DNA from 3 places in the Photobacterium sanguinicancri genome. Region 2 is predicted to be linked to each of the others. Evidence: predicted binding sites of a transcription regulator. Region 2 holds the regulator's gene; each other region holds the start of a gene.
The links. Region 2 encodes CRP, which controls carbon source genes, mostly activating them, when cyclic AMP is high. Its sites were predicted from a motif close to TGTGANNNNNNTCACA; they were not measured.
Positions count from the first base shown of each region.

Region 1: a site for CRP is predicted at 1,587-1,602, ahead of cdd (cytidine deaminase). Genes of this name have one in related genera too.
Region 3: a site for CRP is predicted at 2,336-2,351, ahead of OCU87_RS11050 (NupC/NupG family nucleoside CNT transporter). Genes of this name have one in related genera too.

Region 1 is NZ_AP024850.1:1,817,194-1,821,483, reverse strand. It holds gene OCU87_RS08780 (hypothetical protein) at 1-239, shown strand, start outside; gene OCU87_RS08775 (CidA/LrgA family protein) at 444-785, shown strand; gene OCU87_RS08770 (CidB/LrgB family autolysis modulator) at 785-1,465, shown strand; gene cdd (cytidine deaminase) at 1,711-2,595, shown strand; gene OCU87_RS08760 (DMT family transporter) at 2,751-3,626, shown strand; gene OCU87_RS08755 (hypothetical protein) at 3,722-4,126, opposite strand.
Region 2 is NZ_AP024850.1:247,710-251,999, reverse strand. It holds gene OCU87_RS01175 (hydrolase) at 1-444, shown strand, start outside; gene OCU87_RS01170 (YheU family protein) at 534-752, shown strand; gene OCU87_RS01165 (phosphoribulokinase) at 832-1,701, shown strand; gene OCU87_RS01160 (OsmC family protein) at 1,798-2,202, opposite strand; gene crp (cAMP-activated global transcriptional regulator CRP) at 2,475-3,107, shown strand; gene OCU87_RS01150 (hypothetical protein) at 3,346-3,540, shown strand; gene OCU87_RS01145 (DUF1338 domain-containing protein) at 3,671-4,290, opposite strand, start outside.
Region 3 is NZ_AP024850.1:2,345,934-2,350,223, reverse strand. It holds gene OCU87_RS11065 (methyl-accepting chemotaxis protein) at 1-495, shown strand, start outside; gene OCU87_RS11060 (PEP-CTERM sorting domain-containing protein) at 567-1,127, opposite strand; gene OCU87_RS11055 (LysR family transcriptional regulator) at 1,336-2,274, shown strand; gene OCU87_RS11050 (NupC/NupG family nucleoside CNT transporter) at 2,546-3,766, shown strand.

The sequences.
Region 1 (4,290 bases), 1.6 Mb from region 2:
TTACCAACCATGGTTTTAGAGTACCGCTACCCAGTAAAACCTGTCGGCTGGTTCATACTTTTAAACAATCAGGATTTACGCAATTTAAAAACGAAGCCGTTGAACAAGAGGAGAACAATCAAGAATCCGCGACTGAACATATCGTCAAGCACGGCATGCTACACAAAATCTCAGTACTATTACTGGCCGCAGCGGGAGTGGCGTTGTTCTTTCTCGCTGACAATATCTTATTGTCATAGTACTGAACCACCGCCTATAGCAATGCTTTTGGCTACTCTGTTTTGTAATTAACAGAAAGTAAGCGTTAAAATTGGCGGCATATCCCCCTGTCAGACCAAATTTACCCCGCACTTAACTCCTCAAATAAGTGTGGCGTAGGTCACACTTATTTTGTATGATAAATCCATCAAGCAATAGCATTACTTCTGGCATCGCATAAAAGCATGAGTTATCTACGCTCCTTCAGCATCATTCTCGTTTGCCTTTTCTTGGGTAAAGGTATCCAAGCATTACTTGGGCTTGCTATACCCGGTAGCATCCTAGGCATGCTTATTCTCTTTGGTTTACTGTCTGCTGGCCTAATACGCTCTCATTGGGTCCAATCAGGTTGCCATCTCTTAATTCGTCATATGGCGCTACTATTTGTGCCTGTGGGTGTTGGCCTCATGGATCACTTTGCTTTATTAAGTGCCAATAGCCTTCCTATTTTACTCAGTACCATTGGCAGCAGCTTAGTCGTCTTTCTTGTTATCGGTATTGCAGCGCACCATAAGGAAAAGCAATGATTTGGTTAATCACGACCTTGGTGGTCTTTTATATTGCTCGTCTTATTTCAAAACGACTTCAGCATCCCATTGTTAACCCACTACTTATTTGCTTAATTATTATTATCCCTTTGCTCATGTGGCTAAATGTGCCTTATGAAACTTATTTTGAACAAAATAAATGGCTCAATGCACTACTAGAACCTGCGGTTGTCGCACTTGCTTTCCCGCTCTATGAGCAACTGTCACAAATCCGTGCAAAGTGGAAAACCATTTTTACTGTTTGCTTTATTGGCAGTGTACTTTCTATGGTAACGGGTGCTGGTATTGCGTTTGCGCTAGGTGCAAATGTCGAGTTAGTTGCAAGTATTTTACCTAAATCTGTAACGACACCCATTGCTATGGCTGTTGCAGAACAAATTGGTGGTGTACCCGCTATTGCAGCCATTATGGTGATCATTGCGGGCTTATTTGGTGCTGTCTTGGGCTACCCACTATTTAAGCTGGCTGGCATTAAAGCACCGATAGCCAAAGGGTTAACCATGGGGACGGTTTCTCATGCACTTGGGACTGCAAAAGCCGCAGAAGAAAATTATCAAGAAGGTGCTTTTAGTTCACTGGCTTTGGTGATCTGTGGTGTCATGACGTCAATACTGGCCCCTGTGCTTTTCCCACTCATTGCAGCCTTATTTGGCTATTAGTGCCAATACTGTTAGCTAATTAGAATTAGCTGGTAATTAATGGGGTTTGTATCGTTATGTGCAAGTAATCGAATACAAAACTAATTCATTGAAAAATAAGGATATCGAATTAGCCCCTTTGTGTGACCTCACTCTCAGTTATGTAATGGGTGAAACAAGATAAATAACAACGTGATCATGATCACACTATTATTCTTTTGACCTGTCTACAATATTTCTCCATACACAAGACGGAGAAATCCACCATGCACACTAAAGTAATGGATGCTTTAGGTTCTTTACCGGCTGATCTTGCAACTGCAATCAAGCCTATGCTGGAAGATGGCAATTTCGATGCTACCATCAGTGCAGAGCAATTCGACAACTTACTCAGCCAAACTCATATGACTGACAGCGAATTGCGCGTTGCGCTGCTTCCTCTTGCAGCCACGTATTCTGTGTCTCCCCTTTCTCATTTTTGTGTAGGTGCAGTAGTTCGAGGCAACTCAGGTCGCCTATACTTCGGCGGCAATATGGAATTTGTCGGCGCTGCACTTTCGCAAACGGTCCACGCAGAACAATCTGCGATTAGCCACGCTTGGGTTAAAGGCGAAACGGGTGTTAAAGATATCACCATCAACTACAGCCCATGTGGTCACTGCCGTCAATTCATGAATGAACTGAGCACAGCAGACACCATCAAGGTTCAGTTACCTGAGCGTGAAGAAAAGACCCTACAACAATATTTACCAGAATCGTTTGGCCCAAGCGATCTCGGTATCACAGAAAGACTCTTAACTGAAATCAATCATGGTCTTGGTGTTGATGAAGAGAGCGAACTGGTTCAAGCCGCTTGCCAAGCCGCTAACCGTGCTCACGCGCCTTATACCAAAAACTTCAGTGGCGTTGCTTTAAAAACGGATGACGGTCGTATTTTCGTTGGCATGTATGCTGAAAATGCCGCATTCAATCCAAGCCTACCACCGCTCCAAGTGGCACTTATCAATATGAATATGGCAGGTTACGAATTAAGCCGTATCATTGAAGCCGCACTTGTTGAGCAAAGTAGCAGCATTAGTCACCTTGCTGATACGCAAAATACCCTTGAAGCACTCAACCCAGATATCCCATTAACTTATAGTGCGCTATAAGTTGTACACACCAGCCATTAGGCTAATTGTGTAACCGTAGAAAAAGCGATGTCCATATATTGGCATCGCTTTTTTCATTTATGCTTGGTGATATAAGTGCACAAGCGTATGATTCTGTAAATTATTCACACTATTCATCAGACAGCCTCTTACTCATGTCTCAACACCATAATCCAATCCAAGGCGCGAGCTGGATGCTCACCGCAGGCTTAGCATTTGCCATTGTTAATAGCCTAGCTCAAGTACTGAGCGTGAAGCTTCACTTACCTTCGACTACCGTTGCTTTTATTCAATACTTCATTGCGCTTATTGCGATGCTACCTTGGCTACGATCCTTAGGACTCCGCCAAGCCTTGCGCACGCAACATTTCGGCTTACACTGTGTCCGCGTTTTTCTCTCTGTTATCGGTATTCAGCTTTGGTTATGGGCATTGGCTTATCCCGTTCCTATTTGGCAAGGTATCGCCCTACTGATGACCTCGCCATTATTCGCAACAATTGGCTCAGGGATTTTCTTACGTGAACGTGTGGGGGCTGCTCGTTGGTTTGCCACCCTCGCGGGCTTTGTTGGCGCAATGATCATCCTAGAACCATGGGGGAATGACTTTAACTTGGCGACGTTATTACCCGTTGGCGCCGCATTCTTTTGGGCGAGTTATTCATTAATGGTGAAAAAAATGTCAGCGTACGATTCACCAACCACCATGGTTGTGTATCTGTTGCTGCTAATAACGCCTTTCAATATTTTGCTGGCTCTACCCGACTTTACAATGCCGAGTTCTGTAGAGACTTGGGGATTATTAGTGGGTGCAGGGCTATTAACAGGATTAGCGCAGTGGGCAATAGCGAAAGCCTATGCGGTTGCCGACGCCTCTTTTGTACAACCTTTTGACCATGCAAAATTACCACTCAATGTACTGGCTGGCTGGATTGTGTTTGGCTGGGTGCCACCAGGCCGATTATGGTTAGGTGCCGCAATCATTATTGCTTCCGTCGCCTTCATTACCCATTGGGAAAGTCGTAAAAAATAAGATGCTGATAAATCATCATCACTTTTAAATCAATACTTGATAGCAAAACGCCACCTCGACCGAGGTGGCGTTTTTTATTCTGCTGACATATTAGGTTAGAAACGGATACGAAAGCCCAATGCAGCTTCAAGATCCAAATCCACTTCTTCAACAACATACAACGACGGCCCTAGCTCACCGTATAATTCGAAACTATTGATGGGTAGCTGAAAGCCAACACCTGATCGTACACCCACTTTTTTGTTATGGTGATCAACATACTGTGCGCCAACAAAAGTGTACAAACTATCAAGCTTACGGTTGTCGGTAAGTGTGCCCATATTGAATGTTTTGTCGAATGCGACACCGAACTTTTCAACGCCCAACGAAAAACGAAGATCATCATGTTTGTACTGAATGCCAGACATCGGGCTACCTAAGAACACACCGATACCTTTAGATGCATGTGCCGAGAAAGGTACTGCAGCAATCAATGCTAAACCCACTAACAACTTTTTCATTGGTCATTTACCTATATCAATATGAATCTTGATTTGAAGCAGCCTAATAAAGTAACACTGCTAGATTGCCCACACTGTAACGACTCAATCCGTATTTAACGAGGCCTAACCTTAAAGTCTGACAATCATTTTACAAACCTAACGGAACATTTGGCGATAGTTGA
Region 2 (4,290 bases):
GGATTCTCTAAGGTTTATAAGCAATACTTGCTCAGCTCGATGAAAAAGAACATCAGCAAGAAAATGGCCCTGCTGCCTGACGCCTTACCATTAGATCAAACACGTATCGAAGCCATTAGCACTCTGCGCCAGTTTGATGATCTAGTGACAGCCCCTTTGCACGGCTATCAGGACGCCAATGACTATTATCAGCGCTGTAGCGGCTTACAACGTTTGCATCAGGTCAAAGTACCGCTGCGGGTCATTCATGCGAAGGACGACCCTTTCATGACGCATGATGTGATCCCCTCACAACCATTACCTGACCATATCGATTACCACCTCAGCCCTAACGGGGGGCATGTCGGCTTTTTAACGGGCTCATGGCGTAATCCTACATTTTGGTTAGAAACAACAGTACCCGCTTGGTTTGCACCTTTTGCTGGCGTAAATAAGCGCGAATAGCAAAAGCGGCTCTTGCCATTACTATCCTTAACCACTGATAATAATGTTATCAGTGGTTAATATACCCTCCCTAGCAGTAAGCGGTTGTTATGATTATTCCTTGGCAAGACATCGCCCCAGAAACACTCGACAACTTGATCGAGCACTTCGTGCTACGAGAAGGCACCGATTATGGTGAACACGAAAAAACGCTAGAACAAAAAGTCCAACATGTTCGCGGCCAATTGGCGAAAGGCGATGCCGTTGTCATGTTCTCAGAGTTGCATGAATCAGTGGACATTAAGCTTCGTCGAGATCTCAATTTCTAATACTCGCGGACGCTTACGCTTGATCTAATCGCAACATCCTGTTAATAACTCATCGTTAATCTTAACGACAGGGTTTGTCATGTCTGCAAAACATCCCATCATTGCAGTAACAGGGTCGTCCGGTGCGGGCACCTCGACCACTTCAGAAGCCTTCCGCAAAATGTTCAATATGATGAGCATCAACGCAGCATGGCTTGAAGGCGATAGTTTCCACCGATTTACCCGTCCTGAAATGGATGTTGAAATTCGTAAAGCCAAAGAACAAGGTCGTCATATCAGTTATTTCGGCCCACAAGCAAATGACTTTCCACAACTAGAGCAGTTCTTCTGCCAATATGGTGAAGACAGCACAGGTAAATTCCGCCGTTATCTCCACACCTTTGACGAAGCCGTCCCCTACAACCAAATGCCAGGTAGCTTCACCCCATGGCAAGAATTACCCGAAAATACCGACGTCTTGTTTTATGAAGGCTTGCACGGTGGGGTTGTCGATGGTGAAACCAATGTTGCACAGCATGTCGACTTACTGATTGGCATGGTGCCTATCGTCAACTTAGAGTGGATCCAAAAAATTGTGCGCGATACCCGCGATCGGGGCCATTCGCGCGAAGCCGTCATGGAATCTATCGTCCGTTCGATGGATGATTATCTTAATTACATCACGCCGCAATTTTCACGCACTCATATTAACTTTCAGCGAGTTCCTACGGTGGATACCTCGAACCCACTCAGCGCCAAAGGGATCCCAAGCTTGGATGAGAGTTTTGTCGTGATCCGCTTTCGTGGTATCAAAAATGTCGATTTCCCGTATTTACTGTCGATGATTCAGGGCTCTTTCATGTCACGCCATAACACCTTGGTTGTTCCCGGGGGAAAAATGAGCTTTGCAATGGAGTTGATTATGCGCCCGTTGATCCAACAACTGATTGATACCGGAAAAATTGGTTAACGCCTCGAATTTGGCTCCCACATTCAGCACCAACAAAAACGGAGACCGTAATGTCTCCGTTTTACGCGACTACGATAAGCTCATTTTACAATGGCTTTACGCAACAACCACCTCATACGAATGCGTTAGCTCAACGCCCTCGCCTAACATCAAACACACTGAGCAATATTTCTCGAGTGAATCAGCAACCATTTTCGCCACTAAGGCATCATCAAGATCATGACCTGTTACCACGAAGTGCAGATTCGCCGTTGTGAAAATGCGAGGGGCGGTTTCGCGACGAACAGAGGAAATTTGTGCTTCGCAGCCCGTGATTTTTTGATTGGCTGATTGGAGACCACTCACCACATCGACCGAGCTACACCCACCAGCAGCCATTAACACTAGCTCCATTGGACTGGGTGCTTTTTCACCACCATTACCGTCCATTACCACACTGTGACCGGAATTTGACTGGGCTAAAAATGTCATTCCTTCAACCCATTTCACACGTGATTGCATTGCTTTCTCCTTAGTGTTTTGGCGTCAATTCTGCATAATCTAACAACCGTGTGATCATGTGCACACTTATGAGTACAAAATGACGATTTCAGATAGATCAATATCAAGAAATGCCCACCGAAAAAAGTTAAACTCTCAATTAATTATTCAAGTGAGCTTGCAGCCCAGCGGCTGGCTTTATATTCTAGCCAGTGAACAATTCTATTGTTAAGCCCAAACTGAAATTATAGGGATGTCGTTGTTGGGCAACAAACGCAGAGGAAGTTAGTAATATGGTTCCAGGTAAACCTCAAACAGATCCAACACTAGAGTGGTTTCTTTCACATTGCCACATTCATAAGTACCCATCAAAAAGCACTTTGATTCATGCTGGTGAGAAAGCGGAAACGCTCTACTATATTGTAAAAGGCTCTGTTGCTGTTCTTATCAAGGATGAAGAAGGCAAAGAGATGATTCTTTCTTACCTAAACCAAGGTGACTTCATCGGCGAACTTGGTCTTTTCGAAGAAGGTCAAGAGCGTACAGCTTGGGTTCGTGCTAAAACACCTTGTGAAGTGGCTGAGATTTCATTTAAGAAATTCCGTCAACTAATCCAAGTAAACCCAGATATTTTGATGCGCCTATCTGCACAGATGGCGACTCGTCTTCAAGTAACAAGCCAAAAAGTGGGCGACCTTGCGTTCTTAGACGTAACAGGCCGTATTGCACAGACGCTACTAAACCTAGCAAAACAACCTGATGCAATGACTCACCCTGACGGCATGCAAATCAAAATTACTCGCCAAGAAATCGGTCAAATCGTGGGTTGTTCACGTGAAACCGTTGGTCGTATCTTGAAAATGCTTGAAGAGCAGAACCTAATTTCTGCACACGGTAAAACTATCGTGGTATACGGTACTCGTTAATCTTTTGATGACTCGATTACAGCTAATAAAAAAGCCGCTTTTGCGGCTTTTTTTGTACCTAAAATACCCAATACTCTCAGCGTATACTCAGTTATACATTTGCTAGCGCTGTCACTGATTATTCTCTTGCTAACTTCACCACCAGTGCTACATTATGCATAACAACTATCAGGCCGGTGATACTAAGAACCTCGCCTGACAATCGCCATCAGATGGCAAGTACTATGGGATTTACGATATGGATATCGAACGTTTTTCTCCGCACTGCGCAACTGCGACACCACCAACAGCGATAGCCCCACTACCAAGCACTGTTGAAATGACAGGTTTTAATGGTCAACGCCATTATCTTGAGCAGCATATCGCGCTGACGCAGATGCCACATCGCCAAAGTAATGTGCAGTGGTCCCCACCACTAGACAGCTTGCACTGATCCCACAATTACCTGTTATCAGCTCTACGGCGATTATTCTTATTGTCATGCTTTCTCAGTGCCATATTTTCTCGGCGCTATCTTTCCGAAGCGCTATCTTTCCTCAGCGCCATAGGAGCTGGGGATATCCTTAATCGCTATTTGTACTTTCAAATATCTTATCTGCAGATGCCGCTACAAACCCGGTATACAGCTCTCCATCACTTTTGGGGTAACGCTTGGCAAATTCATAGAAACCACCCGAGACCTGTTTTACGCCTTCTAAAAATGCCACTGGTACTTTATCGGCCATAGTGGAAGATTGCTCCAGCATCTCTTCGGGACTCCCCTTGACCGCCCCCCCTGACATATTGATAGCAAAGCCATTATGCTCCAGCAGATGATTCACCTCTGCGACTTCGGTAAATTGCTCAAGTTGATTAATACTGACCGTGAAATGATTAGCACCAAACCCATGCGCAGCTAACCAACCCGCGTATTCGCTTTCCGCGGCAAGCATTTCATAGGTTGCCAAATCAATATCCCACAAACGGCCGCCGTATAAAAAAGCGGGATCTTTCATCGCCATCTCTGGCACTTGTTTCACTAAGTCACGAACCGCTTGCTGCAACAGTGATGAACACTGCCCGACTAATAGTTCACTGATGAACACTTTTGGTGCGGCTGGATTAGGGTGCTCAAAGTGCTCGGCATACAGCTTTTTGCCCTCAAAATGGTAGGTGCCACAAGGCTGGTAGCCAATCGCAATAA
Region 3 (4,290 bases), 1.6 Mb from region 2:
ATCCGTAGTATCTCGGAGCAAACCAACTTGCTTGCGTTGAATGCTGCGATTGAAGCTGCACGTGCGGGCGAGTCTGGTCGTGGTTTTGCGGTTGTTGCTGATGAAGTACGTATGCTTGCTGCGCGTACTCAGTCTTCAACCCAAGAAATTCAAACTATCATTGAAGAACTTCAATCTCAGTCTGGTAATGCGAACGAAAGCATGCAGCAGAGCCTTGAAATGCTTCAACGTAACCAAGCGTTGTCTAATCAAGCAAATGATGCACTGGTTGGTATTACTGAATCTGTCGTTCAGATCAGCGATATGAATACCCAAGTTGCAACGGCCGCTGAGCAGCAATCACAGGTTACACAAGACATTAACCGTAATGTGACCAACATGTCTGAGATCATTAATCAGAATGTTGCTGGTATCAGCCAGAGTGCACAAGCAAGTGCTGAGTTGTCTCAACTTGCGGAACAACAAAAAGAACAGCTGTCTTTCTTTAAGTTATAAAGAAAAGAAAGGTACAGATAAAAAATACCGAACTTTATGTTCGGTATTTTTTTGTCTAATTTTCTGAGTGCTTAGTTTTGTTCAACAGCCAATTTACGGCGACGTAAGTAACCTAAACCTAGTAAGCCACTACCAAGTAAAAACATTGTGGTAGGCTCTGGCACGTCGTATCGGAAATAAGCGGCACCACCACTGAATGGACTATTATTTACAGTCATTGTAATTGAGTGAGCCCCCGCCGCTAAAAGAACACGGTTGCTACTAACGAGTGGATCTGCCAGACAAACTTCAGGATCGCTACCACAAGTGCCTGTTGCCGCTACAGGGGTTGTACTAAATAATAATGTGCCAAAGTCGAAAACATCAAAGCTGTCACCGCGTAAGAAGGCATCTACAACGGTAAAGCCTTGGCCGCCTGTAGAGGTGAAAGTCCATGCTGGTGCATCTGCGAATACTGTTGGAGTACCTGAGCTCGCTGAACAGCTTGTACATGCTTGTGCTGCCGATCCCGTGGCACCAAAGCTAAACTCGTACCATGTGTCTACTGCAATTGGTCCCGCTGATGCTGCAGAACCAAAAAGTAGTGTTGCTGTTAGTGCGAGTTTCTTAACAGTATTAAACTTTGAAATCATAACGTTCTCTCCCTAGATGCTTGTGATTTCAATAACGCAATTAGTAGGCCATGTTTTCAGTGCGTTGATTTATAATAAATTTTAATTTTATTTGGAAGGTGTAACCTTTAGTTTGTAAAGTTTTTTGACAATCATGAGTTTCGAGATTCGAGGCGAATGATGAAAGTATTTTCTACAAAACTAACAACACAGTGGTTTAAGAGAGTTTATGATAAAAAAAGCCCAGCAAATGATCGTCTTCAATGCATTAACTAAGCAGCAGAGCTTCACTAAAGCTGCGCAGTTGCTTGATATTTCTCGCACTCAAGTGAGTAAACAAATTCAGCAACTGGAAGAACGTTTAGGTGTGCAGTTAGTACAGCGCACGACCCGCTCGTTTGCATTGACAGAAGAAGGGCAACGTTTTGCGGTGCACTGTGAAAATATAGCAAACGAAATTAATGATGCCGAAAGCGAGTTATTAGAAGTCAGCGATACTACGCAGGGATTATTACGGGTTGGAATTGCACAATCTTTTGCTCGTCACCATATCGCGCCCTTCATTTCTGAGTTTCATGAAAAATATCCACAACTCGATCTAGAACTGAGCCTGTTTGATCATCGGGTTGATCTTATCGCGGAACAGTTAGATCTCTGGATAGGTATGACAGATTCCCCACCAGAGGGTTTTGTTGCCCGTCATTTAGCGGATTGCCATTTTGTATTAGTGGCGAGCCCTGATTATCTTGCGCGTAATGGGGTGCCGTATACACCTGATGATCTCGCTGCTCATAACTGTATTACGTATTACAGCCGAGAGCGTAAAGACAACGTTTGGAGCTTTAATAAGACCAGTGCTGATAATCAAGAAGATACAAATGTACAACTGAAAGTAAAAGGCAATTTCAGAGTCGATTCGGCCGATGCCATCTTAGACGCAACACTCACAGGCAATGGGATTGGATATTTAGCGACTTACCTACTGGATAAAGAATTCAGTGAAGGAAAGTTAGTGCGCTTATTGCCTGATTGGACGCTGAGCCAGCACATGCCTTTGTACGCGGTTTACCCTCGTTACAAATTTTTACCTAAGAAAGTGCATGCTTTTATCGAGTTTGTACGGGTACACATAGGTGAACCTGTCTATTGGGACAACGTATTGCGGTAACGTTTGCATGTGATGTTGTGCAATATATCACCATGACTGATGTATTTATGGTGCGTAATAATGTGATCATTGTCACTCATGGAAACAAGAGTATCCCATATATGCACCAATCAGGTTGTTTTCGTTTGCTTTGCTGATAAAAGCATCAAAAAATCGAAGTTGTGTATCCAAAGTGTAAATGAGTGTAACAATTTGATCCTTGTCACACTTTTTAATATGCATAGAATGCCTCCGCAATCGTTTACTAAAAAAACTACTGTGGAGAATGACCTTGAATTATTTGGTCAGCATTTTAGGCGTATTTACGCTTTTTGCGGTTGCTATCTTATGTTCAGAAAACCGTCGCGCAATTAAATGGCGCACTGTGGGTGGTGCTTTTGCTATCCAGCTAGTGTTTGCGGGATTCATTCTATATGTACCTGTTGGGCGTAATGTGCTTAACAGCGTGTCAAATGCAGTGTCTGGTATCATCGATTACGGTCGTGTTGGTACTGAGTTCCTTTTTGGTGAACTAGCACAGTTTAAGCTTGGCTTTATCTTCGCGGTTAATGTACTGCCAACGATTGTTTTCTTCTCTGCACTTATTTCCGTTCTTTACTACCTTGGCGTAATGGGTTTCATCATTCGTACCATTGGTGGCATGTTGCAACGCATTCTTGGAACAACACGCACAGAATCTATGTCTGCAACAGCAAACATTTTTGTGGGTTCAGTTGAAGCTCCTTTAGTTGTTCGTCCTTACTTAGCGAAAATGAGCCGTTCTGAGCTATTCGCTGTAATGGTTGGCGGCTTGGCATCTGTTGCTGGTGGCACATTAGTGGGTTACGCAGGTTTGGGTGTCGATATCAGTTACCTAGTGGCAGCTAGCTTCATGTCTGCACCTGCTGGCTTAATGATGGCTAAGATCTTGGTTCCTCAAACCGAAGTAGTTGATGAAGATAATCAAGCATCTGATGATGCGGAAGATGACGAGCCTGTAAATATCATTGATGCAGCAACCCGTGGTGCGCTTGGTGGTTTGCAAATCGTAATGGCAGTAGGTGCAAGCTTACTGGCGATTATCAGCCTTATCGCATTAATCAACGGTGGCTTAGGCCATGTGGGTGAATGGTTCGGTATTAATAATTTAAGCCTTGAGCTTATCTTCGGTTACTTGTTTGCACCTGTAGCTTGGTTGATTGGTGTGCCGTGGTCTGAAGCGACCATTGCTGCAAGCCTAATTGGTAAGAAGATTGCCGTTAATGAATTTGTGGCTTTTGCGGATTTAATGGTAGTGAAAGATCAGTTAAGCGCGCACTCTCAAGCCGTTGTGACTTTCGCGTTATGTGGTTTTGCTAACTTAACTTCTATTGCAATGCTAATGGGTGGTTTAGGTGGCGTAGTACCAAGCCGTCGTCCTGATATCGCGCGTTTAGGCTTTAAAGCTATCTTTGCTGCAACGTTAGCGAATCTAATGAGCGCAACGATTGCTGGTGTGTTCTTATCTTTCTAAGATAACCCTCAATAGCTAGAGCATGAATTTGAAACAGAGAGCCTCGGCTCTCTGTTTTTGTTTATGGGAGGCAAAGGAAAGGTAAAAGTAAATTTGGCATCTATATTGCCTTGTTAGTTATGAAGCAAGTGGTTATGAGACACGTTGATAAAAGCGCGCCTCACAGCGAGTAAAGTAAGTGAAGGCTTCCTGTGTTTAAAGGCGTGAACATTGGAAGAGTGTATGTAAGGGCTGCATCTGTGAAGTGAGAATCGTGAGGAAACGTTGCCCGAATACACGGGCAACGCTAAGACCTAAGGGCGTTACTATTATCAATATAAAAATACCGAGAAGCGTTTTGTATTGATGATAAAAGTATAGCGAAGAATGGCGTCCAGCTTTCTTAAAAGTGATACAATGCTAAAGCTAGCGAAGTGTAGAAAGTGATACCAATGCCATTAATGATCTCACTAGCAAGAATGATTTGGTTATTGATGAACTCGGTATTAGCTACCTTTGCTAAACCTTTGTTTCAATAAATACTG